DNA from 4 places in the Paenibacillus intestini genome. Region 1 is predicted to be linked to each of the others. Evidence: predicted binding sites of a transcription regulator. Region 1 holds the regulator's gene; each other region holds the start of a gene.
The links. Region 1 encodes Rex, which represses fermentation and respiration genes when NADH is low (regulators of the CRP and FNR family bind a similar motif). Its sites were predicted from a motif close to TTGTGAAATATTTCACAA; they were not measured.
Positions count from the first base shown of each region.

Region 2: J2T16_RS25190 (TIGR04053 family radical SAM/SPASM domain-containing protein) is a predicted target of Rex. The motif match lies at 4,129-4,146, and genes of this name have one in related genera.
Region 3: nadA (quinolinate synthase NadA) is a predicted target of Rex. The motif match lies at 2,750-2,767, and genes of this name have one in related genera.
Region 4: J2T16_RS14210 (formate/nitrite transporter family protein) is a predicted target of Rex. The motif match lies at 3,963-3,980, and genes of this name have one in related genera.

Region 1 covers NZ_JAURUN010000001.1:66,270-74,340, forward strand. Annotated here, with positions in the region: gene dinG (ATP-dependent DNA helicase DinG) at 1-2,544, shown strand, start outside; gene J2T16_RS00385 (redox-sensing transcriptional repressor Rex) at 2,763-3,419, shown strand; gene J2T16_RS00390 (amidohydrolase) at 3,403-4,710, shown strand; gene J2T16_RS00395 (hypothetical protein) at 4,755-5,285, shown strand; gene J2T16_RS00400 (hypothetical protein) at 5,618-6,145, shown strand; gene J2T16_RS00405 (AAA family ATPase) at 6,138-7,640, shown strand; gene J2T16_RS00410 (3-hydroxyacyl-CoA dehydrogenase family protein) at 7,774-8,071, shown strand, end outside.
Region 2 covers NZ_JAURUN010000013.1:82,889-90,959, reverse strand. Annotated here, with positions in the region: gene J2T16_RS25210 (ATP-binding protein) at 1-306, opposite strand, end outside; gene J2T16_RS25205 (SF0329 family protein) at 536-1,105, shown strand; gene J2T16_RS25200 (winged helix-turn-helix domain-containing protein) at 1,601-2,710, shown strand; gene J2T16_RS25195 (cobalamin-independent methionine synthase II family protein) at 2,858-4,018, shown strand; gene J2T16_RS25190 (TIGR04053 family radical SAM/SPASM domain-containing protein) at 4,207-5,397, shown strand; gene hemG (protoporphyrinogen oxidase) at 5,422-6,978, shown strand; gene J2T16_RS25180 (GNAT family N-acetyltransferase) at 7,118-7,726, opposite strand; gene J2T16_RS25175 (TVP38/TMEM64 family protein) at 7,842-8,071, opposite strand, start outside.
Region 3 covers NZ_JAURUN010000017.1:42,067-50,137, reverse strand. Annotated here, with positions in the region: gene nadC (carboxylating nicotinate-nucleotide diphosphorylase) at 1-71, opposite strand, end outside; gene nadB (L-aspartate oxidase) at 68-1,705, opposite strand; gene nadA (quinolinate synthase NadA) at 1,741-2,679, opposite strand; gene ftsH (ATP-dependent zinc metalloprotease FtsH) at 2,977-5,019, opposite strand; gene hpt (hypoxanthine phosphoribosyltransferase) at 5,120-5,659, opposite strand; gene tilS (tRNA lysidine(34) synthetase TilS) at 5,712-7,151, opposite strand; gene J2T16_RS27055 (protein kinase domain-containing protein) at 7,195-8,071, opposite strand, start outside.
Region 4 covers NZ_JAURUN010000004.1:208,653-216,723, reverse strand. Annotated here, with positions in the region: gene J2T16_RS14230 (ferric iron reductase) at 1-62, shown strand, start outside; gene J2T16_RS14225 (glutathione peroxidase) at 128-607, shown strand; gene pelA (pectate lyase) at 731-1,927, opposite strand; gene J2T16_RS14215 (FAD-dependent oxidoreductase) at 2,448-3,809, shown strand; gene J2T16_RS14210 (formate/nitrite transporter family protein) at 4,067-4,924, shown strand; gene J2T16_RS14205 (molybdopterin-containing oxidoreductase family protein) at 5,392-7,455, shown strand; gene J2T16_RS14200 (MFS transporter) at 7,621-8,071, shown strand, end outside.

The sequences.
Region 1 (8,071 bases):
CCGTTTACAGGTCGTATTCTGGATACGATTGATTTCTTGAAAATAACTTTTCCGTCGCTGGGTTCATACCAGCTTGGTTATGTATCAGCCGAATTTGGATTTGAACATGACCGGCCTCATCAGGCTGACAGTGATGCACTGGCAACAGCTCATGTTTTGCTCAAATGTCTCGATGAACTTAGAGAGCTGCCGTTAATTACAATTCAGCGGCTTAGCGACCTGTTTGCACCAGAAGACAGTGATCTGGGATGGTTTTTCGACGGACTACGTGCGGAGAAGGAAGCAGAACCGATTCAGGACCTGGATGGGCATACCTATTACCGTCAGCTGGCGCTTAACGTTAGTGACTGGACGGAAATTGGAGCTCCTCGGGATGAAAGAGAAGCGAATCCGCTGGACGGTGTGACCTTTGATCAGTTTATGGATCAGGTGCGCGCCAACCTCAAAGAGACACTGGATCATTATGAAGAGCGTGAAGCACAGACACAGATGTTTGGCAGCGTGCGGCAGGCACTGGATGAAGAGAAACATCTTTTGCTGGAAGCCGGAACGGGAACAGGGAAATCCCTGGGATATTTGTTACCTGCTATTTATGAAAGTGTAAAACAAGAACAGAAGGTGATGGTAAGCACTCACACCATTAACTTGCAAGAACAACTGCGCGAACGGGATATTCCGATGCTGACGCAGGTGGTTCCTTTTCCGTTCAAAGCTTCCGTGTTCAAGGGGAGAGGCCATTATCTCTGTCTACGCAAATTCGAACACAAAATCAACAAACGTGAATTTGCTACGCCGAAAGAGGATTACTTCACGGCAGCACAGATGATTGTGTGGCTCACACAAACCGAAACGGGTGACGATGAAGAATTGAACCTCAGTGCACGCGGAGGAGATTTCTGGGAAACGGTGCAGAGCGAGTCCGAGTCTTGTCTCGGTAGATCCTGTCCGTGGTTCCGCAAGTGCTTCTATCATCGTGCGAAACATGAGGCGGGACTTTCTGATATTGTGATTACCAATCACTCCAAACTGTTTACAGACGTGAAGGCTGCTCATCAGCTGTTGCCAGCTTATGAAAGTCTGGTCATTGATGAAGCGCACCATCTTGAAGATGTAGCGGGTAAACATTTGGGGCTTCACATGAAGTATTTTACGCTCGTACACACACTGACCCGTTTGTTCAAAGATAGTCGTAATGGTCAGCTTCCCATGCTTCGCTCTCAGTTGTCAGGGCACGAGAACGGTGTACAGTGGGGTTCAATGGTGGATCAGATGTTTCCTCTCGCCGTGGAAGTGAAGGAAATGTGGGATCGTCTGAGCGATGCTCTGTTTGGTCTTTTGCCTGAACGGAGTGATGCTTCTCCAGGGGAGACCGGACAGTTCTCGCTGCGGCTTAAAGCGTCTCAGAAGCCTGCCAAGTGGCAGGAGTTGCAGGATTTGGAGAACCAGATCTATGTGACATTGGGTGATTTGGTTCGTAAGGGTGACAAACTGTTGCTCGAAGTAAAAGAAGATCAGGATGATTATCAGTCCGACAGTCTGATCACTGATATCACCGGGCTCTTGAAAGATCTGACGACGATGAAGGAGAATTTAAGATTCTTCATGCGTATGGATGATGCCAAGACCGTGTACTGGATGGAGGCCAGCGGACAGTTCCGTAGCAAGTCACTCCAGCTATACGCTGTTCCGGTTGATGTGAGCGCGCAATTGAAAGAGATGTTTTTCGATAAAAAGAAAAGCGTTGTGCTTACATCGGCTACGCTGTCGGTGGATAAGTCATTCCAGTTCATGATTGAGCAACTGGGTTTGCAGGAAGCTGCCGACAATAATCGGCTTCTGACCTCGATGCTACCTTCCCCATTCAATTATCGGGAACAAGCTTTGTTAGTAATCCCGCGGGATTTCCCGAGTCTGAAGGGGAGCGTAGGGGACGCGCACTTTGTACAGATGCTGGTGCACTCTCTTGCTGAGACGGCGATTGCAACTCAAGGACGTATGATGGTGCTGTTTACCTCTTATAAAATGCTTCGACAAGTCTATGAACCACTGAAAGAGGCTTTGTCCGGGAATGACATCTCGTTACTGGGGCAAGGTGTTGACAGCGGGAATCGTTCGAAGTTGACCCGACGCTTCCAGGATGCCAAAGCAGCAGTCCTGCTGGGTACGAGTAGCTTCTGGGAGGGCGTGGATATTCCGGGTGAAGCGCTGACCTGTCTTGCGATTGTGAGACTGCCTTTCCAGCCGCCTAACCATCCGCTTCTGGAAGCGAAGAGTGAACTGTTGCAAGAGCAGAAGAAGAATCCATTCATGAAGCTGTCTGTGCCACAGGCAGTCATTCGCTTCAAGCAGGGCTTCGGCCGACTCGTTCGGACAGGCAAAGATCGCGGAATCGTCATTGTGTATGATACGCGTGTAATTGAAGCTTATTACGGCAAGTACTTCCTGTATTCGCTACCGGGACCAAAGATGGAGCATATGCTGACAGAACAGATGGTTCCCCGTATTGCTGAATGGTTAGATCGACCTGCAGAAACTCAAAAATAATTACGATGTAAAGCTATAACATTGCATTGGACTTCACCATGGCGTTAAACTTTGAAGAAGACTTCACAAAGTTCGAACAGGGCAGCGCTTTAATGAACTTATATTCCTAATAATTCGGGCATTCTGTATGAGGACATCATGCATGGATATTGCATGTATACAGAATGCTCATCTTTTCAATATTTATTTAATCGTGGCGATGGTAAGGGGGAGCAAGGATGAAATCGGATAAAATATCAGAAGCGGTAGTACGGCGTCTGCCTGTATATTTGCGTTATTTAAACGAGTTGGTTCAGCGTGAGGTGACAACGGTTTCCTCGCAGGAACTAGGACAGCGACTGGATTTGAATCCAGCTCAAATCCGTAAAGATTTAGCTTATTTCGGTGATTTTGGTCGTAAAGGAATCGGGTATGATGTGTCTTACCTGATCGAGAAGATTCGTCACATTTTGAAAATTGATCAGCAAATTAATGTGGCTCTGGTAGGGGCCGGTAATCTCGGACATGCCTTATCGAATTATAATGCTTATTTGAAGGACAATATGAAAATTGTCGCTATTTTTGATGCGTTTGGGCCTAAGATTGGCAGTAAAATTAATAGCCTGACGGTCAAACCTATGGAAGAACTTACAGAAGCGGTTCAGAAAGATAACATCCGTATCGGGATCATCACGGTGCCGGACACGGAAGCTCAGAATGTTGCCGATCAACTGATTGAATCGGGTATTGAGGCGATCCTGAATTTTGCACCGACGATTCTAAAAACGCCTTCACATGTGCGGATTCATCATGCAGACTTTACAACGGATTTGCTCAGTTTGGCTTATTATTTGGAGAACGGGAAGGAAGATGAGCTTGATGACAACAACGAATAAATGGGTAATCCAAAATGGTAAATTTGCTGTAAATGAAGGTGCCAATTGGACTGTGATTCAAGGGTATATGGTCGTTGAAAATGACAAGATTGTGCATATTGGTGAGACGCTGCCGGATGGTGACGAGAACCTGCCTAAAGTGGATGGAAAAGGACTGCTCTTCCTGCCGGGTCTGATCAATACGCATGGTCATGCGGCAATGTCTCTGCTTCGAGGTCATGGTGATGACCTGGCATTGCAAGTGTGGTTACAAGAAAAAATGTGGCCAATGGAAGCCAAAATGACTTCTGAGGACGTGTATTGGGGAGCATCCCTTTCGGTGCTTGAGATGTTAAAAGGCGGAACAACAGCTTTCCTGGACATGTATGACCACATGGATCAGGTAGCAAAAGTGGTTGAACAGTCAGGAGCAAGAGCTGCGCTGGCTCGCGGTGTCATTGGACTGTGCTCCGAAGAAGAGCAGATGCGAAAGCTCGAAGAGTCCGCTGCGTTTGCGCGTGAATGGAATGGACAGGCGGATGGACGCATCACAACCGTAATCTCTCCGCACGCGCCTTACACATGCCCTCCAGATTACATAGAGAAGCTTGTTCAAGTTGCGCATGATCTAAACCTGCCTCTCCATACGCACATGTCAGAGACGCTTCGTGAAGTGGAGCAGAATGTATCAGATTACGGCATGCGTCCAGTGGCACATTTGGAGAAGCATGGCTTTTTCTCACGTCCTTCACTCGTAGCGCATGCTGTGCATCTCAACGATGAAGAGATCGAGATCTTGGCACGTCATGATGTCGCTGTATCCCATAATCCGGGTAGTAATTTGAAGCTTGCATCGGGTGTAGCTCGTGTTCCCGCTTTGTTGAAAGCAGGAGTTACTGTATCTTTAGGAACAGACGGACCGGCAAGCAACAACAATCTGGATATGTTTGAGGAAATGAGACTTGCAGCTTTAATTCATAAAGGAGTATCCGGTGATCCTACCGCCGTACCTGCCGGGGAAGCGTTGCTTCTTGGAACAGCTTACGGTGCGAAGTCCATCTTCCTGAACGATACTGGAGTTTTGAAAGTTGGTAAAAAGGCTGATTTTATTGCACTCAACATTGAACAGGCTCACTTCTATCCACACACGGATTTGATTTCACATGCAATTTACTCGGCTTCGGCGAAAGATGTGGAACATGTATGGGTAGATGGCAAACAAGTCGTAAAACATGGTGAATGTTTAACACTGGATGAAGAGCGCATTTTGCGGGAATCCCAGTTGGCCTTTGATCAATTGCTTGCGCGTTAAGAGGCAACTTCAATGCGCACTTTTAGGGAAAGGAAGTTCAACTCTTGAAGAAAAAAAAGAAGTGGATATGGATATCGCTGCTCATTCTCGTTCTGATCTTGATTGGGCTTCAGCGATATTACGTCTATGTCACGCAGGATCAGCGGCAGGAAGAAGCATTGGCGATTGAATCGGCACAGAACCAGCTGGGCATTACAGCACCTGATGAACTGCGGAAGTACGTGTGGGGCGAAAAGAGTGGCGCTGACAACATATACTGGACGATGACAGCTAAAAACAAAGATAATCAGGACATTATGATCTGGGTTAAGTTTGATAATAACAATCAGCCTGTACAAGGCGCGGCAGGTGTGCACAGTGAGTTATTGCAGAACGGGATGACCGAAATGCAGATTCGCAACCGTTTCAGCTCAGATGTTCCAGGCGGTGAGATCAAACGGATCATGCCAGGTGTTGTGAACAATATCTATGTGTGGCAAGTGTACTATGACGATGATACGCATAACTATTATCGCTTTTACCGATTTAGCAACGGAGAGCAAGTCGATCTGGTATATACGTTACCGAACAGCTGACTTCATACATCTTCTTCCATTATGATGATGAATAAAACGGTCAATTCATAGATAGTTGCACATAACAATAAGCCAAAAAACCGGCAGACGGGATACCGACTGAACCGGTTTTTTGCATTCCAACCATTGAACATCAAATGAAATAGTTAAAATTATTAATTTATTCATATTTTCGCCTTCGAAATTGTATATACGATGTGATATACTCAGATATGTACTGAAGTTAACGAACAACGCAAATAAATCTGCAATAAACGTTGCAGACATGATGTACAGCTAAATATACAAGCCTGTAGATTAAGGACGGGCTCATTTTGGGAGGGGTAATTCATTTGAAGCTGAAAGTATTGCCTATTGTTCTAACCGCCGTAGTTTCTGCCGTCCTGTTGTTTGGAGGTTGGTTCATATACCGTCAAGTAGCCGTACAGAGTCCGATTGAAAAGATGGTTACTCAGTACGAAGGTGTTAATAGCGTTCAGTTAACTATTAACCGCAATGATGTACAAATGAAACTTGATTTAAAGCCAAATGTAGATTTAGGTAGACTGGTGCAATATATTCATAGAGAAGGACAGAACCTGATCGGCTCCCGAGCGCTCAAACTGGATGTCGTAGACCACTCCAATGAGGCGCTTGAAAACTGGTGGGGAGATGCCATGTTTACCGTAGCCCAGGCGATGGAGAACAAACAATACGCCGAGATTACTCCGACGTTGTCCAAGATGGCTACAGGAGGAATTCAAGTCAATACGGCGATGGATGACAACAATGTTTATGTAAGTCTGCGAGACGGAGAAGCCAGCAAGTTTATTATACTGCCGCGTGTACCCGGTCAGATAGGAGTGTGGCCTAATGCCTAAATGGACAAAAGAAGCAGCCATAGGAATTGTCCCAGTTGTTATCATTTTTCTTGCTTTTATCGGTGTGAATATTGTTCCGATTCTGATCGCAGCATTGCTGGTTGGTGGGTTGTTATTCATGATGCAGATGCGCGGCGGGATTACGGTAGGTGCTGGACAAGAGCGTAAACGGAAGAAAAAAGGACCTTCAAAACTGACGTTTGAAGAAATTGGAGGTCAGGACAGTGCCAAGCAGGAATTAAGAGAGGCGCTTGACTTTCTGATCCGTCATGAAGAAATACAGAAGTTTGGGATAAGGCCAATGAAAGGTATTTTGCTGACTGGTCCTCCGGGAACAGGGAAAACGTTGATGGCTAAAGCCGCGGCTCACTACACGGATTCGGTATTCGTAGCTGCATCAGGCAGTGAGTTTGTTGAAATGTATGTCGGTGTAGGTGCCAGCAGAATCCGGGATTTGTTTAAGGATGCCAGAACACGGGCAGCGAAGGAAAACAAGGAAAATGCGATCATTTTTATTGATGAGATTGATGTGATCGGTGGTAAACGTGAAGGTGGACAGCAACGTGAGTATGATCAGACCTTAAATCAGTTGCTGACGGAGATGGATGGCATATACACTTCCGAGACGCCTAGGATATTGCTGATTGCAGCTACCAACCGTAAAGAGATGCTCGATAGTGCACTGACACGTCCAGGGCGCTTTGACCGTCATATTCAGGTGGATTTACCAGATAAAAAAGGTAGAAAACACATCTTGGAGCTACATGCAGTGAACAAACCACTTACACAGGGCGTGAGTCTGGAAAAAACAGCGGAAGAGTCTTACGGTTTCTCAGGCGCACAGCTCGAAAGTGTCATGAATGAAGCTGCGATCTATGCGATGCGTGAGGGCTTGCTTACCATCGAACAGCGTCATTTATCTCTTGCGATTGACAAAGTGATGATGGGTGAGAAAACCGATCGCGAGTCGAGCGTTGAGGAAAAGAAAAGAGTGGCCATTCATGAACTTGGACATGCCATTATGGCTGAGCTTGTGCGTCCTGGGAGTGTAAGCCAGGTAGCCCTTAGTCCGCGTGGACAGGCACTTGGGTACGTGCGTCATAACCCGCAACAGGAGCAGTTTCTGTATACGAAACGTTTTCTGGAGGAGCAGATCATGATTGCACTGGGTGGTGCAGCCGCCGAAGAAATGTACTATGGTGGTCGTTCTACAGGTTCACGCAATGACTTTGAACAAGCGACGAATGTTGTACAGACGATGATGGCTTCCGGTTTGACGTCACTCGGGATTGTAAATATGGATATGGTCACTACCGAAGAACTGATGAGAGAAAATAAAGTTATTCTTCAGGAACTGATGGAGCAGACGAAACGCCGGCTTGAAGAGCAACGGTCAATTTTCGACAATTCTCTCGACATTCTGATGCGTGAGGAAGTTTTGTCAGGAGAACAATTTCGTTGTCAATTTCGTGACAGTGCACGTTTACCAGCATAATTTCTTTATGCTGGTTATTTTTTTTTACATTTCAGTCGTGCTAAGATATTATTAGTTGTTGGGTCGAAATTTGTAATTTTCGGCGAACAGGGTACAATAGAGAAATAGAGAACCGAAAGGATGGAGCAGAACCATGTTTTTCAAAAAAATAGGAGTTGTCGGCGGCGGTACGATGGGGCAAGGAATTTCCCAGATGCTCGCAGCCAAAGGACTTGATGTGCTTCTAGTGGAGCATACGACTAAGAAGCTTGATCATGCATATGACATGATTGAAACTAATTTGGATAAACAGCTCGAGAAATGGGCGATTACCAAAGCGGAGAAGAAATTGATTCTCTCCCGTATTACGAAAGTAGCGCACTTGGCTGAACTGGGCTCTTGCGATATGGTTATTGAAACGATCTCGGAAGATCTGGAAGCTAAAAAAGCAG
Region 2 (8,071 bases), on a different contig from region 1:
TTGGTAGCCTAGCCATGATCCAGGTATATTGATATATCGGTCAGACTGTTCACCCATTTCCATACGACTTCGTATATCCTCAGGCGAAAGCAACTGATGCCAGTAAAATGTCCATTCTCCCTCTAACTTTACAGGATTTGTACGAATATGACCCTGAGTTAAATCGAGTATGCCTTGTTCGCTTTTAACGGGAGGGGAATCTGGTGCAGACATCACGGCGTAGCTTATGACCAAACCGATAACAACGACAAAAATGATGTGAAGCAAGATCGTACGAGAACTGACTCGCAGAATATCCCTGAACATGAAGTTGACCCCAATCTACAAAATTCGCTATAAATATCTGAATATCTTCATGATAGCATCAACAAAAGAAAATGTGTGAGTCATGGAGATAAAAACTTCAAGAAAGACCCAGATGACTTCAAAGGTGAACTATTCTTTTGTGCTGTAGCTATTAGAGGGGCGTATCGTTGTGCTGTGCTATACTTTATGTAAATGTTCTGTTGAAGCTTTTCTGAGAATAGGAGGAACTATGTCCTGGAGTAAATTAAAACAACAATTAGAGAGTTTCCTTAGCCCCGCACTGGCCGGCACAGTAGCGTACCGGGCAACCAGTTACCGCTATTCACCGGATAAATCAGGGAGTGGTTATCTGACCGTGGATCAGAAGAATATCCTTAATATGGCGGATACGACGACACCCATACGGTGGTATCAGACCGATCAGGAGATCAAGAATGATCCCAATATCGTAATTCCTGTAAGTATGGAAGAGATTGAAGCCATTCGTAAAGAAACGAAAGGGGCTGTGCCGGAAGAACGACTTGAGATCATGGTGCGAGGTAGAAAAAGCACATCTCATGCTAAGGAACTGTTATCGGCTCAAGCCGCATTGAGCAAATCGAATTTTACGTCGGTAGCAACAATGTTTCTGGCCACTTCAATCGAGGACAATCTGGAGAGCAATGACATTCTGCTCAATATTTTGGCGCTGATCGACAGACGGGTGGGCAAAAAGCGGATTCTGAACATGTCGGATTCGATTAAAATGAAGCATTCTGCCGTGCAGTATTTTTACGAACTGCGCCGCAGGACAGTGTGAAATCGTTATTTCGCATGTTAAATCAAGCTTACAAACAGCTTATAAAGCAAAGAGAGCCGTGCTGTAACACGACTCTTTGCCGAAATAGCCGCTTCTAAGAGCGGTGGACTTCAAACAAGAGCATACACGACCAAGTAGACCGCGACCTTTGTAAGGGGCGGTCTACTTGTGTTTATCAGACCGCAACGCTGTAACTTAGCCAACCAAAGGTTATCATCGGCAAGCTCAAAGGGTAGAGAATGTAATGTAGAGCGGTTTAGAACAAAGTATTTTGTACTACATATTGTTTTTATACTTCAACAAAGATAAGATATAATAAGAACATACGTTTTGTTAATACTATATTTTATACATATTCGGGGGATTACTGTGGTTGAACTTGTTAAGGGGTGAATACGTCCAATGATACAATTAACCAGACGGCAAGCCAGGCGGTTTTTATTGTTAAAGCATGGGTTATTGGGGGAGCATCAATATGTCTTAAAGTCAGGGGTCATGGAATTTACAAGACAGGTTGGTTGCCTTCAATATGATCCTATCGATATCTGTGGAAAAAATGCCGAGTTAGTATTGCAGTCACGCATTCGTGGATTTAGCAAGAACATGCTTGAAGAGTTATTGTATGAAGATCGATTACTGATGGATTATCCCGATAAGAATCTCGCTATAATATCTATTGAGGACTGGCCTTATTTCGAACGGTACAGACAAGCGGCCAGACAGCATGCCGAAAGCTATCCCCAGATGGAGACGCTCACAAGGCAAGTACGGGATTATATACAGCAAGTTGGTCCGGTAAGTTCGAATGAATTAAATGCATTGCAACTAGAAGGAGATTTCACTTGGCGTTCAGCCATTCACTGGAGTAGTGGGAACAATGTTTCGCGCTCGGTGTTGGAGCAGATGTATTCGACAGGTGAACTGGTTATCCATCATAAAAAAGGAACACGTAAATATTATGATCTGGCTGAGAAGCACATACAATCTGATTTATTGCACGCTCCGGAACCGTTATTGAACGAATTAGATCATCACAAGTGGAGAGTATTGCGCCGAATCGGTGCGGTTGGTTTACTGTGGAATCGTGCATCCGATGCCTGGCTTAATATATGGGGGTTAAAGACAGAGCAGCGGAACAGGGCTTTTCATGAGCTATTGCTGGAAGATCGCATTATTGCTGTTGAGGTAGAACAACTCAAGGAACGTTTATACTGCCGGACAGAAGACTTACCTATGATTGAACACATACTGCAAAATCCGGAGTTACAAGAGCGTTGCGAATTAATTGCTCCACTGGATAATTTAATGTGGGATAGAAAGCTTATTTATGCATTGTTTGAGTTCGACTATAAATGGGAGATCTATACGCCAGCTCTCAAACGGAAATTTGGTTATTATGTGTTGCCTTTACTGTATGGAGACCGGTTCATTGGGAGAGCCGAGATTATCGTGGAACGGAAATCTGGAAGGCTTGTTGTTAAACATGTCTGGTACGAAAAAGACATGCAGCCAACCGAAGAACTTGTAGCCGTGGTGAAGGAATGTTTCGAGCGGTTTGCAATATTCAATGACTGTGAGACGATTTCAATAGAGGGAAAAGACTAAAAACTAAACATCAAAATTGAAGAGCATACATGTGTTTGTTCCCCAGTTGTTATAGCCTGAAGCTATAACCAGTCATACTTTTTTGGTATCTCTTCTAACCCCGCTCCGCGTGATATGATAATCATATACAACGAGGGGGTTATTTACATGACTGACAAGTTCCAGATCGTAGGCAGTTTATTGCGGCCGGAAGAGCTGCTGACATATAAAACACAGATTGAACACCGGGATGATATCCAGTATCCATTCTATGAAAACTTTCAAGGATACCAGCAATGTGAGACGAAAGCGATTGAACAAGTGATCCAAAAAGAGATCGAGAACGACTTGTCTGTTATCACGGACGGCGAATTTTCCAAATCGATGTGGCATCTCGATTTTGTGTGGGGATTTGGCGGAGTGGAGCGGTATATTGCGGATCATGGGTACTTTTTCCGGGATGTGGACGGCACTTCTAAATATGAAACACGTAAAGATATCGGGCTGCGTATTACGGGGCAACTGAGCGGCAAGAATCATCATTTCATTCAACTGTTCAAGCAGTTACAAGACCAAGCGGGTGACCAGCAGACCAAACTCTGCATTCCATCGCCGTCCCATATTTTCGGTGAATTATCGTGGTCGGACAACATTGGGGGCAAGGATGCCGTATACCAGAATACACAGGAGCTGAAAGCCGGCTTGGTAAGTGCTTATAAGGAATTTGTGCAGGAGTTTGCAACTGCGGGTGGTAAAATTCTGCAAATGGATGACTGTCTCTGGGAGCTGTTTGCCGATGACAATCCGAACTCGCCTTTTACCGGAGAGCATATTAATCAAGAGGAAGTACAGGGTCTCGCCACGGAGTTTATTGATATCAACAATACGGTCATTGACTTCGGTCATAGTCTGGGTCTGAAAATGTGGACACATAACTGCCGCGGCAACTATGACTCCCGTAACATGGGCGGCGGATCGTATGTGAAGATTGCGAATCTGTTCCTGAAGCAATTGAAGTATGATCGTTTCTTCCTGGAGTGGGATGATGATCGTGCGGGTTCCATCGAAGCGCTGGAAGTGTTCAAAGACAGACCGGATACAGAAATTGTACTGGGTCTGCTGTCCTCCAAAACAAGTACGCTCGATGATGAGGAGCGCGTGGTTCGTCTGCTGGACGAAGCCTCCAAGATCATTGACAAAGATAGGCTACTGCTGTCTCACCAATGTGGTTTTGCCTCCTGTGATGGCGGGAACGAACTGAGCGAAGCCCAGCAGTGGGCGAAGATTCATCAGGGTCAGCAAATTGCGAAGCAATACTGGGGCAACTAATTTCTATAACATATAGATATTTTCATAGGGCGATCTTTTCCGAGCAGGATTCGGGAGAGGTCGCCTTTTTATTTTAACTGATTCGTTGCCGTGTGATCGTTATGTCCGTTTTGTGATTCTTCTCACTTTCCTGACCCGACATCTGCTCTACACTTAATGGCATGTAGATAGGGGGAGAATGGATGACGATGCCACAGATCAAGGGGCAAATGCAGCAGTTAAGGCCGCAGATGAAGCCACGTGATTATACCCAATATCCGTTCATCGTGATCTGGGAAGTGACCCGGGCATGTACGCTGAAATGTGTGCATTGCCGGGCAGAGGCCCAGTATCGGGCTGATCCACGTCAACTGACCACCGAACAGGGAAAAAGGCTGATAGATGATATTGCCGCTATGCAGGAACAACCATTATTTGTTTTCACGGGGGGTGACCCGCTAATGCGGCCAGATCTGTTTGAACTGGCGGAGTATGCGATTCGGGAGAAGGGGCTACCCGTGTCCATGACGCCTAGTGCCACCCCGAAGGTCACTCAAGCGGCAATTATGCAAGCGAAGGAAGTCGGTTTATCCCGCTGGGCGTTTAGTCTGGATGGGTCAACGGCCGAGATCCATGATCATTTTCGCGGAACCAGAGGTTCTTATGATATGACGATGAGGGGCATTCGATTTTTGCAGGAAGCAGCCATTCCGATTCAAATCAACACGACCGTTTCCCGTTATAACCTCCACGATCTGGAGGCCATCAGCCGTAAGGTGAAAGAGATGGGCGTTGTGCTGTGGAGTCTGTTTTTCCTCATTCCGACAGGCAGAGCTCAGGAGAAAGATATGATCACAGCGGAAGAGCATGAACAGGTCATGAAGTGGATGGTGCAGCTTGCTCATGAGATGCCTTACGGTGTGAAATCAACGGAGGCGCCTCACTACAGACGAGTAATGATACAGCAACGGACAGCAGGAGCAGAACAGGCCTCAGAGCAGAACTCCAAGCAAGGCTTAGAACTTCAATCCGAGCAGAGCGCAGGAAATCATGCAGATCTTACCAAGGGTCTCGCCAAACGCAAAGATATGCTGGGACGTGCACCGCAAGGGGTCAATGATGGGGACGGGTTTGTGTTTATCAGTCACACGGGGGACGTCTATCCTAGCGGTTTCTTGCCCGTGGTGTGCGGTAATGTGAAGAATGAGTCGCTAATTGAGGTGTACCGGAATTCACCGGTGATGCAGACCTTACGGGATAAGTCGAAATTGAACGGAAAATGTGCAGTCTGCGAGTACAAAACGATGTGTGGTGGCTCCAGAGCAAGAGCGTACGCAATGACGGGAGATTATATGGCCAGTGATCCTTCCTGTGCCTATATCCCGGCGGCGCTGCGTTAAAGTTTATATGGCGGGAAGTGTAGCATGGATAATCAACGCACGAAACAAGTTGTCATCGCTGGCGGTGGCATTACCGGATTGAGCGCAGCTTATTATATCGAACAGTTTTGCAGAGCGAATGATGTTGCAGCAGAACTTATTATTGTTGAAAAAAATGATCGATTCGGTGGACATGTGCACACCGGTAAAAGGGATGGATTCGTGATCGAACGGGGGCCCGATTCTTTTCTCGCACGGAAAACCTCCATCATTGAGCTTATGCAGGAGCTCGGTATGGGTGAAGAACTCGTTGGTACGCGTCCAGGGGTGTCGCATAGCTATATCGCCTATCGTAATAAACTGCATCCGATCCCGGATGGCTTTATGCTCGGTGTGCCTACGAAGTGGAAACCCTTCGTAACAACTCGTTTATTGTCCCTTCGGGGCAAGGTGCGAGCAGCGGCAGATCTTGTTTTGCCGCGGAGGTCGAGCAGGGAGGATGAGTCCCTGGGGCAACTGCTACGCAGACGCCTTGGCGATGAAGTACTGGAGCAGATCGCCGAGCCGCTCTTGGCAGGCATATATGCTGGCAATGCGGACGGACTGAGTGTACAAGCAACGTTTCCAATGCTACAGGAAACGGAGCAAAAACACCGTAGCCTGATCGTGGGCATGCTGGGTGTGAGAAAAAGCCGCGCCCCGAAGCAAACAGTCAAGCCTACGGCTCAAACCACAACGGAGTCTACGTCACAACCTACAACTATATCGGCAACCCGTCCAGCTCCCAAACCCGCATCAAAACCATCGGGCACGGCCACTCGAAGCATGTTTTTGAGTGCACGGGGCGGACTGGAAGGTGTGGTAACGCAACTTGAACAGACACTTTCTTCCACAGCGCATTTGATCAGGAACACGGAAATTTCCCGTGTGTCGAAAGCAGAACAAGAGCAAGGAAAAGACACTATACGTTATACGGTTCAGTTTAACAATGGAACGACGCTTGCGGCGGATGCGGTAGTGATTGCGACTCCAGCGTATGCAGCAGCGGATATGCTTGCACATGAGCATGAGGCGATTACAGAACACCTGCGTGCGATCCCGTATGCTTCGGTGATGAACGTCGTACTTGCTTATCGCGAGCAGGATGTGGGTGTTTCCCTGAATGCATCCGGCTTTGTTGTACCGCGCAAGGAAGAACGCAAAATTACAGCCTGCACCTGGACATCATCTAAGTGGGAGCATACAGCGCCGAAAGGTCACATTCTTTTGCGAGCATATGTGGGGAAATACGGCCGTGAACCGATGAGTCATCAGCTTACCGATGAAGAAATCATTGCTGAAGTACGCCGCGAATTACAGGATACCATGGGGATCTCCGCAGAGCCTGTTTTTACAGAGATCAACCGATTACCGTTATCCATGCCCCAATATCAAGTCGGGCATCTAAAACGAATCGCAGAGGTTGAGAAGTTACTGGAAGATGTTATGCCTGGAGTGTACGTTGGTGGCGGAGGTTACCGCGGAATTGGCGTTCCGGATTGTATCTCTCAGGGCAAGGCTATGGCGGAGAAAGTCATTGGCACGTTGTTGGGAACTAGATAAACATAAAGAAGCGGCAGCCTGTCCCGAAATTCAATCGGGGGAAGCTGCCGCTTTTTTTATTGGCAGGGCGCTGAATTTACTTACGCTGTAATGATCGGCTCAAGGAATATATACACACGATCCGGGGATTTGGATCACGCTATTTCGCAGTAGCCTGCTGCGCCAGCCATTCTTTTTTTAATATCGCATATTGATACGTATTCTCGTATTTCGGCGTGCCGTCTTCATTTTTCACAAAAGAAATAAACTCAAGGAACAGACCTTCCCTGCGCATGCCGAGTTTCTCACATAGCTTCTGAGACCGGAAGTTATCGTCTTCCACGTAAGCGTAAATTCTCCGAATTCCCTGCTCCATAAAGAGGTATTCCATGAAGGCACGAGCACTCTCGCTGGCGTATCCTTTTCCCTCAAACCTCCCGTTAAAATTCCAGCCGACACTATACGTATCTGGGTCTGATTTTGAGTCTGAATTCGATTTCGAGTCCGAATCTGAATCTGAATCTGGATCATGGCCCTCTGTCATCCCAAACAATTCTCCAATGATCTCATTGCTGTCTTTTAGACAGACGGCGATATGGGAGTCGTCCTTGCTTCGTTTCTCTACCTCAGCGATTGCTTCCTCAAGTGTTGACAGCTGGTGATCCATAAAGCAGTTCACTCGTGGATTCGCGGTATACTCGAGCAATCCGGCCGCATCCGTTGCGGCAAAATTACGTAAAATCAATCGATCCGTTACAATGTTTTGCATATATGGTTCCTCCAATGATGACGGAAATAGATCATGCATATCTAATCCATATTCCGTATTTCGTGTTTTGTTGTGTGTGTGATGGCATCGTACATATTCAACTCTTCTGTCATCTTTATCCTTTTTTCGGTGCCAAGTCTCTCGGCTTAACTAAAGCAGGCGCAGTTTTTGTTTTTAACGTCGTGTTGAGTCCCTTTGTCTCGTTTATCTCCTTGATCTCACTATCTTCATTGTTCTCCATATTCTTAATTGTCGGATTCGTTTTATCCGCTTTGGAGAACAGATTCATTAATTTGTCCTTGTAGATGTATCCGAATATAAATCCAACGACAGCAATAACCGATA
Region 3 (8,071 bases), on a different contig from region 1:
GCACCTACATCCTCGCGCAGCCAGCCTTTGATCGTCTCAATTAGTTCCTCATTATATCCGTTCAGTATCATGACATCCATTCCTCCACAATCGCTTGTTCTCGCTGCTGCAGACTATGCTTCTGCCATATTATATCGTCTCGTGCAGGGAAGTCCTCACGGTAATGTGCTCCTCGGCTCTCCTCACGGTGCAGCGCTCCGCTGGTTACAAGCCACGCACAAGTCAGAAGGTTCGCATACTCCAGTTCTTCTCTTTGGGTAAGTCTTTGATCAAAAAAAGACAACTCCTGTTGCAATTTATCCATTGCCTGTTGCAAGTTCTTTCCGTTTCTTCGCAGTCCCACTTGACGAACCATCATCTTTTGCAGACGTAAACGTCTTTCCGATACCGGCTTGGAATGTTGCTGTTCTTTTGCACGGCTAATATTCTGATTCTCCATGCTCTGAGATTTCACATCTCTTCCAAGTGGTTCTTCGATGGCCGGCAACGCATGGATACGATCCACGATTCTGCGTCCAAATACAATCGCTTCAGATAAGGAATTGCTCGCTAGTCGATTAGCTCCGTGCACGCCGGTAGAGGATACCTCGCCACAGGCAAATAAACGGGGGATACTGCTCTCACCACTCAAGTCCGTCTTTACTCCGCCCATCATATAATGCGCGGCAGGTGCAACCGGAATCCAATCTGTAGTCATGTCGAGACCGTAACGCATACAAGTTTCATAAATGGTAGGAAAACGATGCTTCACCATCTCCGGCTGCTCATGGGTAATGTCGAGGTAAACAAAGGTACTATTCGTCAGTTCCATCTCGCTGACAATCGCTCTAGCTACAATATCACGGGGTGCCAGTTCAAGCTGGGCATGATATTTCTCCATGAATCGTTCACCCTTCACGTTGCGGAGGCAAGCACCTTCCCCGCGTACCGCTTCAGATACCAGGAAGCGGGGTGCTCCCGGGTAACATAAGGATGTCGGGTGAAACTGGATGAATTCCATATCACGAACTATAGCCCCCGCACGGTATGCCATAGCTACCCCATCAGCTGTAGCTACATCCGGATTCGTCGTATAACGATACAGCTGTCCCGCACCGCCTGAGCAGAGCACTGTTGCTTTTGCTTTGACAAACACCTTTGAGCCGTCTTCTTTCAGAATCAGAGCACCGATACATTCTCCTCGATCCGTAATCAAATCCACCACAAAGTGCTCATCCCAAACGTCAATGCCTGGATGCTCGTGAACCTCAACAGCGAGTGCCCTTACGATCTCATATCCAGTCGCATCCCCATTGGCATGTAAAATACGGCGGTGGCTGTGCGCACCTTCCTGCGTCAACGCCAACTCGCCGTTCTCCAGATCGAACAATGTTCCCAGACGGATCAGTTCTCTGACACCGTCCGGGCCCTCATTAACCAATACTTCAACTGCCTCGGATCGACACAAACCGGCTCCGGCAACAAGAGTATCTTGCAAGTGGTACGCAGGAGAATCATCTTCAGCAATAACAGCCGCAATCCCGCCCTGCGCATATCTGGTGTTACTCTCAAGTAAAGACTTCTTCGTAATCATCAGAACACGATGCTGTTCGCTAGCCTTAATTGCGGTAAACAAACCAGCAATGCCTGAACCGATCACCAGTACATCGGTCTCCACCATTGGCAGCGCAGAGAGGTCAAAATCATATATATATTGCGGTATCATCTTATTCACCTGTCTCGGAGCAAGAGTAACGCATGTTACTTCACCAGTAACATGCGCTCTAGTGATTCTCTGGCTTTATCAGCAACAGCCGGTGGGACATAGATCTGAGGCTTCATCGTCTCCAGGCATTTGACCAGCTTCTTCAGGTTGTTCACCTTCATGTTCGGACATACCAGGAACTTGGTCGCAAAATGGAACTGTTTATCCGGACTGTCGAGGCGAAGCTGATATCCTGTGCCATCCTCCGTGCCGACAATGAATTCCTTAGTGGAGGATTTCTTGCAATATTCCAAAATGGCTGTTGTGCTGCCTACAAAATCCCCCATTTCTACAACTTCAGGGCGACACTCGGGGTGCACCACAAACTCAGCATTCGGATATTTAGCCTTCATCTCAACAACATCTTTTACCGTGAGCATATCGTGTGTATTGCAGTAACCTTCCCAGATGATCATCTTCTTGTCTGTGTGCTGCTGTACATAATGCCCCAGGTTTTTGTCCGGTACCCAGATGATTTCTTCGGAATCCACAGACTGGATTACACGAACAGCGTTTGCTGATGTACAGCAAATATCTGTTTCTGCTTTGATCTCAGCCGAGGAATTAATGTAGGTGACTACCTTGGCGTTCGGGTGTTGTGCCTTCAGCTTACGTAATCCGTCCACGTTCACCATGTCTGCCATTGGGCACCCGGCACGTTCATCAGGGATCAAAACGGTTTTGCCCGGAGCCAGAATTTTAGCGCTTTCACCCATAAAATGAACACCACAGAATACAATAACATCCGCATCTGTTTGCGCTGCCTTCTGGGCCAGCAGGAAAGAGTCTCCGCGGAAATCTGCGACTTCCTGTACTTCATCACGTTGATAATAATGAGCAAGAATAATAGCATTACGTTCCTTCTTGAGTTCCATCAGCCGCTCACGCAGCTCACGATTCATCTCAGCCTTGCGCTCTAAAGCCAGAGCTTCCACCTGTGATCCTCTCCTTATCGGGACAGCGTCAAGCGCTGTTTCATGGACTAACCTATGTCGTTATGTTCGCTGGTGAAACGAATCACAAGCGGTTTAACAACTAATGTACACAACGTTCACGACTCTGTCAATAAATGAAAAAAGGCAGGATATACTGCCTTTTCCCCCTTATGCTATCCGGTTCGCCATATAGCTCTTGATTATCTGTTTCTTCTGATCTTGAATAAATCCTACAAAAAAAAGAGAGCCACAAGGGCTCTCTTTTCATTCCGGTCACATGACCAGACATGTTACATATTAAGATGTTGGCTTTGAGCCACCATCATTCGGATCATTGCTGCCCTTATCCAGGTCAGGAGCTTCGTTTGGAATATCTCCAGCTGGTGGCTCAGATGTTTCATCTTTGCCTTGAATGCGAACGCGAACATCACCGATGTTATCAATGATTGGCTCGCCGCCTTCATTTGGCGTACCTTCTCCTGAGTTATCGCCTTCTGCTTTTGGTGTCAAGGAACCTGTTTCAATCAATTGCTTGATCTGATCCATTTCCAGTGTCTCCACTTCAAGCAGTGTTTCAGCGATCAGATGCATCTCTCTTGTATGTTTGGTAAGGAGAGCTTTACACTTCTCATAACAGTCGTTAATAAAGCGTTGCATCTCTTGGTCGATCTCATATGCGATGGAATCCGAGTAATTCTGTTCATGACCGATATCCCGTCCAAGGAATACCTGTCCTTGTGAACTTCCGAATTGCATTGGACCCAGTTTCTCACTCATACCGTATTCCATAACCATGCTACGAACGATACCTGTCGCTTGTTGGAAGTCACTGTATGCACCGGTACCGATCTCACCGATAAACAATTCTTCCGCCACGCGACCTCCGAGAAGTCCGGTTACTTTATCCAGCAACTCCTGTTTGGTAACGAGCATACGGTCTTCTTTTGGCAACATGATTACATATCCACCCGCACGTCCGCGCGGAATGATGGTCACTTTATGTACCATATCAGCATGTTCCAGGAAGTATCCTACAATGGTATGGCCTGCTTCGTGATAAGCAACAATGCGTTTCTCCCGATCACTGATGACACGGCTTTTCTTCTCCGTACCAACGATGACTCGGTCAATCGCCTCATCCACTTCACGCATGGAAATATCTTTTCTGTTACGGCGTGCTGCGAGCAATGCCGCTTCATTCAGCAAGTTCTCCAGGTCTGCACCCGAGAAACCTGTTGTACGCTTCGCGATGATGTCCAATTTCACATCTTTCGTGAGCGGTTTATTACGGGAGTGTACTTTCAGTACAGCTTCACGGCCCTTGACGTCTGGACGATCCACTGTAATTTGACGGTCAAAACGGCCTGGGCGCAACAACGCAGGGTCCAGAATGTCTGCACGGTTCGTTGCGGCAACGATGATAATACCTTCGTTTGCACCGAATCCGTCCATTTCAACGAGCAATTGGTTAAGGGTCTGTTCACGCTCGTCGTGACCTCCGCCCAGACCAGCACCACGCTGACGTCCTACTGCATCGATCTCGTCAATAAAGATGATACAAGGCGCATTTTTCTTTGCATTTTCGAACAAGTCACGTACACGTGATGCACCGACACCGACAAACATTTCAACGAAATCGGAACCGGAAATGCTGAAGAATGGTACACCTGCTTCACCGGCTACAGCACGAGCAAGCAATGTCTTACCTGTACCTGGAGGACCTACGAGCAATACGCCCTTCGGAATACGTGCCCCAACGGCTGCGAACTTCCGAGGGTCCTTGAGGAAGTCTACGACTTCAACAAGCTCTTGTTTCTCCTCGTCTGCACCCGCCACATCTTCAAATGTAACGCGCTTCTTCTCTTCATTGTAGAGGCGAGCACGGCTTTTACCAAAGTTCATTACTTTACCGCCGCCGCCTTGAGCCTGATTAAACAGGAAGAAGAACAGCAGGAACATAATGATCAAAGGAATAAAGGAAGTCAGCAACGTCAACCAGATGCTGTCACCTTTCATTGGTTCCTGATGATATTCAAATTTGTTAGCTTCACTTGCAGCTACAAGTTCGGTAATTGCCTCATCCGTAGGAGGAATATACGTTGAGAAATTTTCTGATTTGGCCCCATCAGGTGCTTGTTTGTATCGGCCGGTCACGAGATATGTCTGACCATTGAATTGAACAGTCACTTCGGCGATATTGTTGGCTTTAACCTCAGCACGAAACTGATCATATCTAGGGTTTTCTATAACATCGTTTCCATCTGTGATAAATCTAACTAAACCCACCACAACTAAAAAAAGAATCAAATAAAAACCAGAATTCCGGATGAACCGATTCATCCCCTACCTCCTCTCGAGACACTTTAATTATTTTAACATAGCCCGACATGGCTTCTCAATAGAAGCCAAGAACAGCTCAAGGCTTCGGCCTTACTAGATATCAGCTTGTGTAGATTTCTGGTTTCAGAATCCCGATATAAGGAAGATTCCGGTATTGCTCGGCATAATCCAGACCGTACCCCACGATGAACGCATCAGGGATATCAAAGCCCGTGTAGTGAGCTTCCAGTTCCACTTTACGGCCGGATGGTTTATCGAACAATGTCACCACACGTACGGTTTCAGCACCGCGGTTTTCCAACAATTCAATCAAATAGCTGAGGGTCAGTCCGCTGTCGATAATATCTTCGACAATCAGAACTTCACGTCCTTCAACGGATACATCGAGATCCTTGATGATTTTGACAACACCGGATGACTTGGTAGATGCACCATAACTGGATACGGCCATAAAATCCATCTCAACCGGTACCGTTATGTTCTTAACCAAATCAGCCATAAATATAAACGCACCTTTGAGCACGCAAATGACCAAAGGGTTCCGGTTAGCATAATCGGCACTAAGTGTTGCGCCTAATTCCTTAACCTTACTCTGAATTTCTTCTTCACTGATCAATACTTCTTGAATGTCGTTCTGCAACTGTGCGAACCTCCTAAGTTATACTATGAAAGCCTTACCTGAACCATAACCACTACCCCTGAATCGCTGAATCGCCTACAGTCATGTACAGGATTGCGGAAGTGCTCTCCCTGACAGGAGCCATATCGGACCGGCGAACACCCGGTAACCAGATGACATTGCCTGCTCCATCACAAACCACAGGAATGCGTGGTCTGACAGATGGGGGAATCTTCTCGTCGATGAAAATATTTTTCACCTTTTTGCTCCCGTTTAATCCCATTACCTTCATGGTATCTCCAGGTAACCGTGAACGTACAACCAGCGGCATCTGAAGCCCATTCGCATCAAATGCGGCCTGATCAGCCGATTCCGGTACATGATAGTTTTCGGGACTCATCGGCATCAACCGGATATATCGGTTAATCTCGGTGAGTGAAAGCTCATAAGTTCCGCTCCATTGTGCAAGACGATACTCGTAAGATTGACCCTGTGCACTTGCCCGTTCGCCAAAAGAAATCAGATCATACTCCCGGGCACATACGAGTGTCTGTCCTATATCCAGGCTCCAGGTCGTCACCTCGGTCTCCATGACCTTGCGCCGAATAGTTTCAATACGGGTAAAGTCGACAAAATCACTGTCCAAAGGCAGATAATTCAATATTAGTTTAATCAACCTTCGTTGTAAAGCGACATGTAACTTCAAGAAGGAAGGCACCTCAAAGGTCTGCCTTCCGCCGTTCACCTGCACTAGACACCTGTATGTGTCATGAGTACTCTGCTCCATGAAATCGTCTTCGTCACCCACAATTTCGGCAAGTCGATTCAGTGACGGCGTGAGTTGTCCATTATATTGCCCCAAAAATGGAAGCACATCCAGACGAATCGCATTACGCCGATATTTTCGTTGATCATTACTCTCATCATGAAAATAAGTAAAACCCTGTGTAATACAAGCTTCTACAAGGTCTGTCTTGTTTATACGAAGGCATGGACGGATAAGTTCCACATTTTTTTCACGACGTTTGAACTTCATACCTGCCAGCCCCGAAAGCCCGCTACCTCGGAGCAAATGAAGCATAACAGTCTCGGCCTGATCATCGGCATGATGTGCCAAGGCAATACTTGCTGCCCCATATTTGTCAGCCACTTCATGCAAAAAGGCGTAACGCCGGTTCCTCGCTGCCTCCTGTGGACCCTGACCTGTCTGTTTCATATAGGAAGGTATATCGGCTTTGACCCACTCAAATGCAAGGCCAAGCTGACGTGCCACATCCATCATCTGACGGGCCTCTTCATCCGACTCCGTCCGAAATCCATGATGTACATGGGCACAGATCAATTCAAGCGGCACATGTCGCTTGCTGATCTCATGCATGATATGCAAAAAAGCTACCGAATCCGGCCCGCCCGATACAGCGATGACAATCCGGTCTCCGGGAACCCATAACTGATGCTCTTCCGCTGCATCCAGTACGTTATCCACCAGTGTCTCCCAGCGTGAAGCTTCCATACCTGTTCCTCATTCCTTGCGTTATGTATATGCACGCCCAACATCAAAAACGTAGTGCATAGATAAGTACACCGATAAGTAGAATTACCGATAGAGCAAATGCATTTTTCAGCCATCGCGGTGTGCTGCTTCTGGAACGCCGGCGCATCTGTGTAGGACGTGCCATTAATTCCTTCCACGATTTTGCAGCATGGTCTGCATTCTGGAATTGTCCCCGTAGGGCCACTATAATCCATTCACGAAAAGGGGCCAGCCGTTCGCTTTTTTCCACCAACATCACAAGTTGACTCACATTCCGCAATTGTGGGAGGCCATCTGCAGCCAAAGACTTCAGCGCGTCCGCTTCCAAAATGTGAATCATCAAAAGCGCATAGGCAAACACATCATATGTAGCATCCGCAGTTCGGCTACCTGCATTCCAAAATCCCCGGTCATACCATTCCGTGAACTGTTTAACACTTCGTCCAATGGACGTTACCCCGCCATAATCAATCAGCTCGACATGACCGTAATCCGACACGAGTACATTTTGAGGTTTGAGATCGCCAAATACCCAGCCTGCCTGATGTAATTGAGCGAGTCTCTGCAACAATCGTAATCCAACCAGCAGTGTCCAGTCTGTTCCCTGACGCCGAATGAAATGATGGAGAGCCTCACCCCGAACGTAGCGCATCACATAAAAAGGAATATCCCGTCCACGAACGGCATAATCATCCACATCTTTAAGATAGGAAGGAATGCCGCTCTGCCGAAGGGCTTCATGATTACGCTGTAATTGAAATGATTTGAGTACATTGATCTCCGATTGCAAATCAACCGGGTCAAATCCCATTTTGAGCGCATAATGTCTGCCATTCTCTCCACGCTGGACGAGGAAAACAACCCCATTGGCGCCTCTGCCCAGCAACTTTCGAATCGTA
Region 4 (8,071 bases), on a different contig from region 1:
GTCCCAAACTGAGCAAAGCCGAGCGGCAAACTCGATATGAGGCGATTGTAGCTTCCCGGTAAATTTGAAGTTCACACTTGAACACGTTTATAATTGGGATATTACGATCTCATAGGAGGAATTAGCAATGTCCGTATATTCGTACAAGGCGGTAACCACCGCAAATCAGGAAGTGCCGCTGGATATGTATCAAGGCAAGGTGCTCGTTATTGCAAACACAGCGAGTAAATGTGGATTGACCCCGCAATACGGTGAATTGCAGAAGCTCTATGACCGTTATCGTGATCAAGGCCTCGTCGTACTCGGATTCCCTTGTAACCAATTTGGTGGGCAGGAGCCGGGAACAAGCGAAGAAGCTGAATCCTTTTGTCAGATTAACTACGGCGTTAATTTCCCGGTCTTTGCAAAAGTAGATGTGAACGGAGAAGAGGCTCATCCCCTCTTTCAATATTTGAAAGAACAACAGCCCGGATCAGGTGAAACCAGCGATATTCAATGGAACTTTACCAAGTTCCTTGTGAACCGCGAAGGTGAAGTTGTTGGCCGCGTTGAACCGAAAGAATCACCAGAGTCCATGAGTGCAACGATTGAGCAATTGCTCGGTTAATGTGCTACATCTGCTGTAAGGTAAACGTATGATGACGAGAAGCCTGTCCTGCTATTTCGCAGGGACAGGCTTCTTTTATTGTCTAAAGTGTTGTATCTACACAGAATACTCTACTCAAAATTATTATGATTTGGGAAGTGGCTTGCTAAGCTTGTAGTACCCTTGTTCGGAGGCAAGCTTCAGCAGATTACGAGCATAACTTCCAGCCCATGAATAGCCATGTCTGCGCTCCTCGCTGATGTCCAGAATGTTCATATATTTTTTACCGTCCCGATCTGCGTAAAAAGGAATATCTTCATCGACGTTATAGAAACGGTACCAAATGACACTGCCAGCATCGGGCTCGAAATAAACGGGGCCTTGCCGATTGTATTTGGTGCCATCTTCACGAACGGTATCAAACCATTTCAATGCGCTTTTAGCAGCATGTTCGATTTCAGGTGTCTGAGGTAGAGACATAAGGAAAGCGGTAATGGCAACTGACTCTGATCCCGATTTGGAAGCCAGCTCATAGGCTCGGCCAGGTAACGGTTCATAGGTCACAGGATCATGCTGTGCACCCCAGACAGTAGGTACTCCCTTATTTATAATCTGGGCTTTCAGCGTATAAGCAATACCTTTATCTAATGCAAGCTTTAGTTTACTGCGTTCCTGGCTCGTCAGAATATCATTATCAAACCCGTGTTTGCGCTGGGTGATATCATCTAGTAGAATCATCGTTTGCACCATGGCATTGTCATTATACGTTACGGCATCCGAATAATTACTGCGTTTAGGATAGACCTGAGGCCAGCCACCCGAAGGGTACTGTGACACGAGAATAAAATCAACGGCTTTGCGGACACTGTCCTTAAAGATCGGCTTACCGGTTTTGACATACATTTCAGTCAGGAAGCGGATTTCCGATGTTGTAGCATCATTATCGAAGGTTCCAAGCTCAACACCGCTCGGGTCTTTCCAGCCAGAACGTTCCGTTACACCATTCCAAGGGGTAGCATATTGTTTCTCCATGTCTTTGTAAAAGCCGCCGTGCGGCATCTGCCAGGATACGATATTCAGTGCATAAGCCGTATCTTTGGCGAGATCCCCAGTCGCGAAGTTGCTTATATCCCTGAATTTCTGCAACAAAGAGGACACATCTACAAGGGTAGAACTGGATTTCTGGCTCGGCAACACTTCGGTTTTAATTGTCACTGGGGCGGAGGAAGCATTAACATCGGCAGCAGCGGCATGTGGAGTGACCAATGCGGCAGTGACCATGGCCATAGAAAGTGCAACGGGTATGATGCGTAATGGGGCTAACAATTTAGGTTTACTCAAGTGAACGCCTCCTTAAGCTATTATTTTCCCGAACTAATATGGAACATATATATCATATAATCCAATAAAAGGATTCTTTATATTGTAAGCGCTTACCAATAAAGAAATCAACCTTTAATTTCAAATGGCATCCATTTTCGCATTTTGTTCATTCATCCTGCCTATTGTGTTCGATAGAAGATAGCTGGCACTGCGCTAAAACGGAATTTGAATGATTTGGAGGGCATAAGCAATAGGCAACTCGGGGAAAATGTAAGCAGTGAAAATAAGATTGGGTCCGTACTTATAACGTATAATAATCTATGGCGAACTTAAGACAAAAGTAGAACTGTCGCATGTTTTATGAGGAAATTGAATTTATTTTTGCAAAACCTATTGCAATGTGAAAAAGATCACATTATAATGAGTGTATAAAGTGAAATAAATCACATGCAATCTACCGAATGAATAGTGAATTATTTCACAACCACAACCATGTTTATTAAACTCATTATTTTATATACTCCAAGGAGGAACTCTCATGAAAATCGCAGTCATCGGATGTACACACGCAGGAACAGCAGCCATCGTAAATACCGCCAAATTATACCCGGATGCCACCATTACTGTATATGAACGCAATGATAATATCTCTTTCCTGTCATGTGGTATTGCGCTCTACGTAGGTGGAGTGGTCAAAGACCCTGACGGCCTGTTCTACTCTTCGCCGAATCAATTGGCAGATCTCGGGGTAGTGACCAAGATGCTTCACGAAGTTACAGCAGTGGATGCCAAAGGCCACACCTTGCGGGCTAAAAATCTGCAAACCGGGGAAGAATTTGAAGATGCATTTGACAAACTGATCATGACTACAGGTTCATGGCCAGTTGTACCGAAGCTGGAAGGCATCGAGATGGATAACATCCTGCTTTGCAAAAACTACAATCACTCCAACACCATTATCGAAAAAGCCAAAGATGCGAAACGTGTTACTGTAGTCGGCGCAGGATACATCGGTGTTGAACTGGTCGAGGCATTCCAGATGAACGGTAAAGAAGTGACGCTGATCGACAGCGTGGATCGTATTTTGAACAAATACCTTGATCCTGAATTTACAGATGGAATTGAAGATACGCTCACGAATAAAGGCATTAAACTGGCTCTCGGTCAAACCGTACAGAAATTTACGGGCGAGAACGGCAAAGTAACCAAAGTCATCACATCCAAAGGGGAGTTTGAGACTGACTTGGTCATTCTTTGCATCGGATTCCGTCCAAATACGGAGCTGCTTAAAGGCCAAGTGGATATGTTGCCAAACGGTGCAATTATCGTTGATAAATATATGCAAACTAGTCAGGAAGACGTCTTTGCTGCAGGTGACAGCTGTGCGATCCACTACAATCCAACCGGCAAGGCGGCTTACATTCCACTAGCAACAAACGCCGTGCGGATGGGTACACTCGTAGCGAGAAACCTGGTTCGTCCAACGACACCTTATATGGGAACACAGGGCACATCGGGCATCAAAATTTATGAGCAAAATATTGCAGGAACAGGAATGACCGAGATGTCTGCTAAAGAAGAGGGGCTTGTTGTCGAATCGGTTGTTCTGGAAGACAGCTACCGTCCTGAGTTCATGCCAACGGCTGAGAAACTGTTGCTTAAAGTGGTTTACGAACAAGCGACTCGCCGGATTGTCGGTGCACAGGTAATGTCACAAGTGGATCTGACGCAGTCGATCAATACGATCTCGGTTTGTATTCAGAACAACATGACGGTGGATGAGCTGGCGTTTATCGACTTCTTCTTCCAACCGCACTACAACAAACCTTGGAACTTCCTGAACACAGCAGGTCTGCAAGCCCTGCCTCCGGTAGAGGTTAAAGCGCCAGCGCTGGTGTAATTCGGTGAGGTAAGTCATGAATGTAGGCGGCTAGCAACGATATTAAAATTGGGTACATCATAAAATAAAGACAGAAGGAAGGCTGGCGATCATATCGTCAGTCTTCTTTTTTTGTCGTCTAAGTAGCAAATTGAATCATCTTCTTAGATTACTTTGTGATTATTTGCACAAAGTTTTCGACAAGGTCGAGATACAATAAAATCATAGATGAATTCAATGATTTGCGAACGGATAGAAGACAAAGGAGAGGATGACATATGGCGACCAAAACACCTCAGGAGGTTGCACAATATACGGCGCAGGCTGGTGTTAAGAAAGCACAGAATCCGGTTTCTTCTGTGCTGATTCTTGGTTTCCTGGCGGGAGCCTTTATTGCGCTTGGGTTTCTGCTCGATATTCGCGTAATTGCATCTGCACCAGCGGAGTGGGGGAGCATTGCAACGTTTATCGGAGCGGCGGTGTTCCCGGTAGGTCTGATTCTGGTCTTGATTGGTGGTGGAGAACTGTTAACTGGCAATATGATGGCTGTACCGCTCGCTGCAATCACACGTAAAATCTCTCCAGCCAGCATGTTGAAGAACCTGCTACTTGTGACCGTGGGTAATCTGCTCGGTGCATTGTTTGTGGCCTTTTTCTTTGGTCATGTGCTTGGGCTCACCGCAGAGGGTGTATACCTGAGCAAAGTTGTCGATATGGCAGGACACAAATTGCATGACAGCTTCCTGCAGGCTTTTATTTCAGGCATAGGCTGTAACTGGCTGGTAGCGCTGGCTGTCTGGCTGTCTTATGCAGCCGATACGATGAGCGGTAAAATTCTGGGTATTTGGTTTCCAACGATGGCGTTTGTGGCTATCGGATTTCAGCACGTTGTGGCCAACATGTTTCTGATTCCAGCGGCGATCTTTGAGGGGCACTTTTCCTGGGGCCAGTACGTCATGAATTTTATTCCGGTTTGGCTAGGTAATTTAACGGGTGGAGCGTTGTTCGTAGCGGCTGCGTATTGGATGGTATATCTGCGTAAAACAGAGCCAGCGGCCAAGCCGGAGACGGTTGTTCCTGCTATGGTTTCTTCAGTGGAAGCAGAAGGCAGAGCGATGTGGAGTAAACAGGCGTAATTTATGGGAGAGTCGACACTTAGGAGCATTGTAGCATCATATTTGTAAGAATACGGAATAACGAAGTGAGATGGTGCATCTCATCGCTTCACGACAGGGTTGATCGTGGGGAGATGGGAGGTGGCCATCTTTTTTTTGCCCAAAATTAAATTCGCCATGACAAGGTTCGGGGGAACGAAACCTGAGCATGGCGAATTTCGGGAGTGGTCCATGATATGGCATGAGGAGGAAGTGGGGAAACACCAGCCTAATGCCTTGTTCTTAATTTACCCTAGGGTTCAGAGAATGAATCATAGGCAGAAAACTTTTTTCGAAATTAAAATTTTTGAATGGAATGACCAGTTTGCACTCATAACATGCTACCCAGCAATGCTGAAGATTTGGCCGATTTATTCTGTTCTCTTTACGTTATAACACTGAACGGGATATGATATAGGGATAGCTATTGAAAGAGGGGGAGCCCAATGATGATTGAACAGGAGAATGGTGTATTTCCAGCGGTATGCCCGCTCGATTGTCCTGACACATGTGGTCTGCTATTACATAAAGAAAACGGTAAAATTACGAAGGTCACCGGTAATCCGGATCACCCGATTACGAAAGGTGCGATCTGTAATAAAGTTCGAAATATGACGGAGCGGGTGTATCATCCCGAGCGACTTCAATATCCGATGCGACGTGTCGGCGCCAAAGGTGAAGGCAAGTTCGAGCGTATCAGTTGGGACGAAGCGATTCAGGAAATTACAGGAAAGTTCAAAGACTTGTCTGCAACGTATGGACCTGAGAGCATTCTCCCTTATAGTTTTTACGGTAACATGGGTGTGCTTGGTGTCGATGGCATGGATCGGCGTTTCTTCAATGCGCTAGGCGCAAGCGTGCTGGAGCAGACGATATGTAATGCTGCCGGTAACACAGGCTGGAAATATACGATGGGAGCCAACCACGGCACGTTGCCTGAGGATACAGAGCATGCAGACCTGATTGTGGTGTGGGGTGGGAACATTGTCAGCACCAATATGCATCAGGTTGTACTGGCGGAGAAGGCTCGTAAGAACGGTGCCAAAATCGTTGTCATTGACGTTCACCGAAATCGTACGGCACAATGGGCGGACTGGTTCATCCCGCTCTATCCGGGTACGGACAGTGCGCTGGCACTGGGAATGATGCATGTGCTGTTTGAGCAAGGACTGACGAATGAAACGTTTATGCAAAAATATACCGTGGGACACGAAGCGCTACGCGAGCATGTCCGTAGTTACACACCGGAGCGCGTAGCACGCATTACAGGCGTGCCGGAAGAAACGATTGTGGAGCTGGCACAGCTCTACGGAAGAGCGCAGGCCGCTCATATTCACATTGGCAATGGCTTGCAGCATCATGACAATGGAGGCATGAACGTGCGTAGTATCGCCTGCTTGCCTGCGATTACAGGGCAGTGGCTGAAGCGCGGCGGCGGTGCAGTTCGCACGAACAGCTACGGGAGCACCAACGGTGACGCGCTCGAGCGGCCTGACCTAAGGCAAAATGCCAATCCGCGGGTCGTAAACATGAACCGGATTGGCGAAGCGTTGCTGGAAGCGGAGCAGCCGATCCGGGCTATGTTAGTTTACTGCAGCAATCCACTGGTGGTAGCACCGGATACGGAACGAGTGGAGCGAGGTTTTGCAAGGGAGGATTTGTTTACGGTGGTTCATGACCTGTTCATGACGGATACGGCAAAATATGCAGATATTGTGCTGCCAGCGACATCATCTTTTGAATCAACAGACCTATACCTGTCCTACTGGCACCAGTATGTCCAGCTACAAGAGCCGGTGATCGCGCCAATCGGCGAGAGTAAAAGCAATGTGGAGCTGTTCTCGTTACTTGGCCAAGCCATGGGTTATGATGCGGACATCTTTGGTGAGAAGCCGGAGCAAATGATTGAGAATGCACTTCAGGGCACGGAGAACCCGTATATGAACGGGATTACACTGGATCGTCTGAAGCAACAGCGGTTTGTGAAGCTGGACATGTCGGCCCACGAATCTTTCCTGGAACATCTGCCTACGCCATCAGGCAAGATTGAATTATACTCCGAGCAGATGGAACAGAAGGGACTACCGCCATTACCGACATACGCCGCGTTAGTTGAAGGTTTTGATGGAGAGAATCCTGCTGGTCCAGAGGATGCGTATCCACTAATGTATGTGTCGCCGCCAAACCATAATTTCCTGAACTCCAGCTTTGGTAATTCAGCTAAACATCAACGTTTGGAGAAGATACCGCTGTTGCAAATTCATCCAGAAGATGCGTCTCGCCGCGATGTGCGGGATGGCGATGCGGTTGTGGTGTGGAATGAACGCGGACGTATTGAACTGACTGCCAAAGTGACGGATGCCATGCTTCCGGGAACGGTCATCAGCCAAGGACTGTGGTGGGACGGCGAGGGCAAAAAACAGCGCTCCAACTCGTTGACATCCAGCCGCTTGTCGGATATGGGGAACGGTGCTACCTTTTTCTCGGCCACTGTTGAAGTGAAGCGGCAATGAATGTGCTTGCAGCCAGATAGTTTTGATGTAATATAGATTCATATTATAAATCTTTAACTTACAGGCTTCCGCCGTGGCGAGTTGTGCCACGTGTGCGGGAGCCTTTTGTGCGGACAATGGTAAGGGTATGTCAGGCTAGAAGATGTAAGGAGTATGGGTAAAATGTTGAGATGGCTGGATAACTATCCAAAAGAAGTGAAAGTGTTTTTGCTGGCAAGCATGGTGAGTGCCACGGGTAGTGCTCTCATGTGGCCGCTGACGACTATGTATGTATTCGACGAGCTGGGGCGCACGATGGCAAATGCAGGTTTTGTTATTTTGATTCAATCTCTGGGTGGTATTTTTGGACAGCTGCTTGGTGGCTCTCTATACCATCGTGTAGGTGTGAAAAAACTAATCATCGGTTCGCTTGCACTAAACGCGGCAGGATTGTTCGCATTGCCTTGGATTAGTGCGTACTGGGTTGTTTTTATCTGTGCAATGGGTTGGATTGGGTTATTCAGTTCATTATCGTTGCCTGCAATTCAAGCGTTTATCGGCTTCCGGTTTGCCGAGCGGCGCGGAGAACTGTTTAACATTATTTATGTGGCGAACAACATCGGTGTGGCGATTGGAA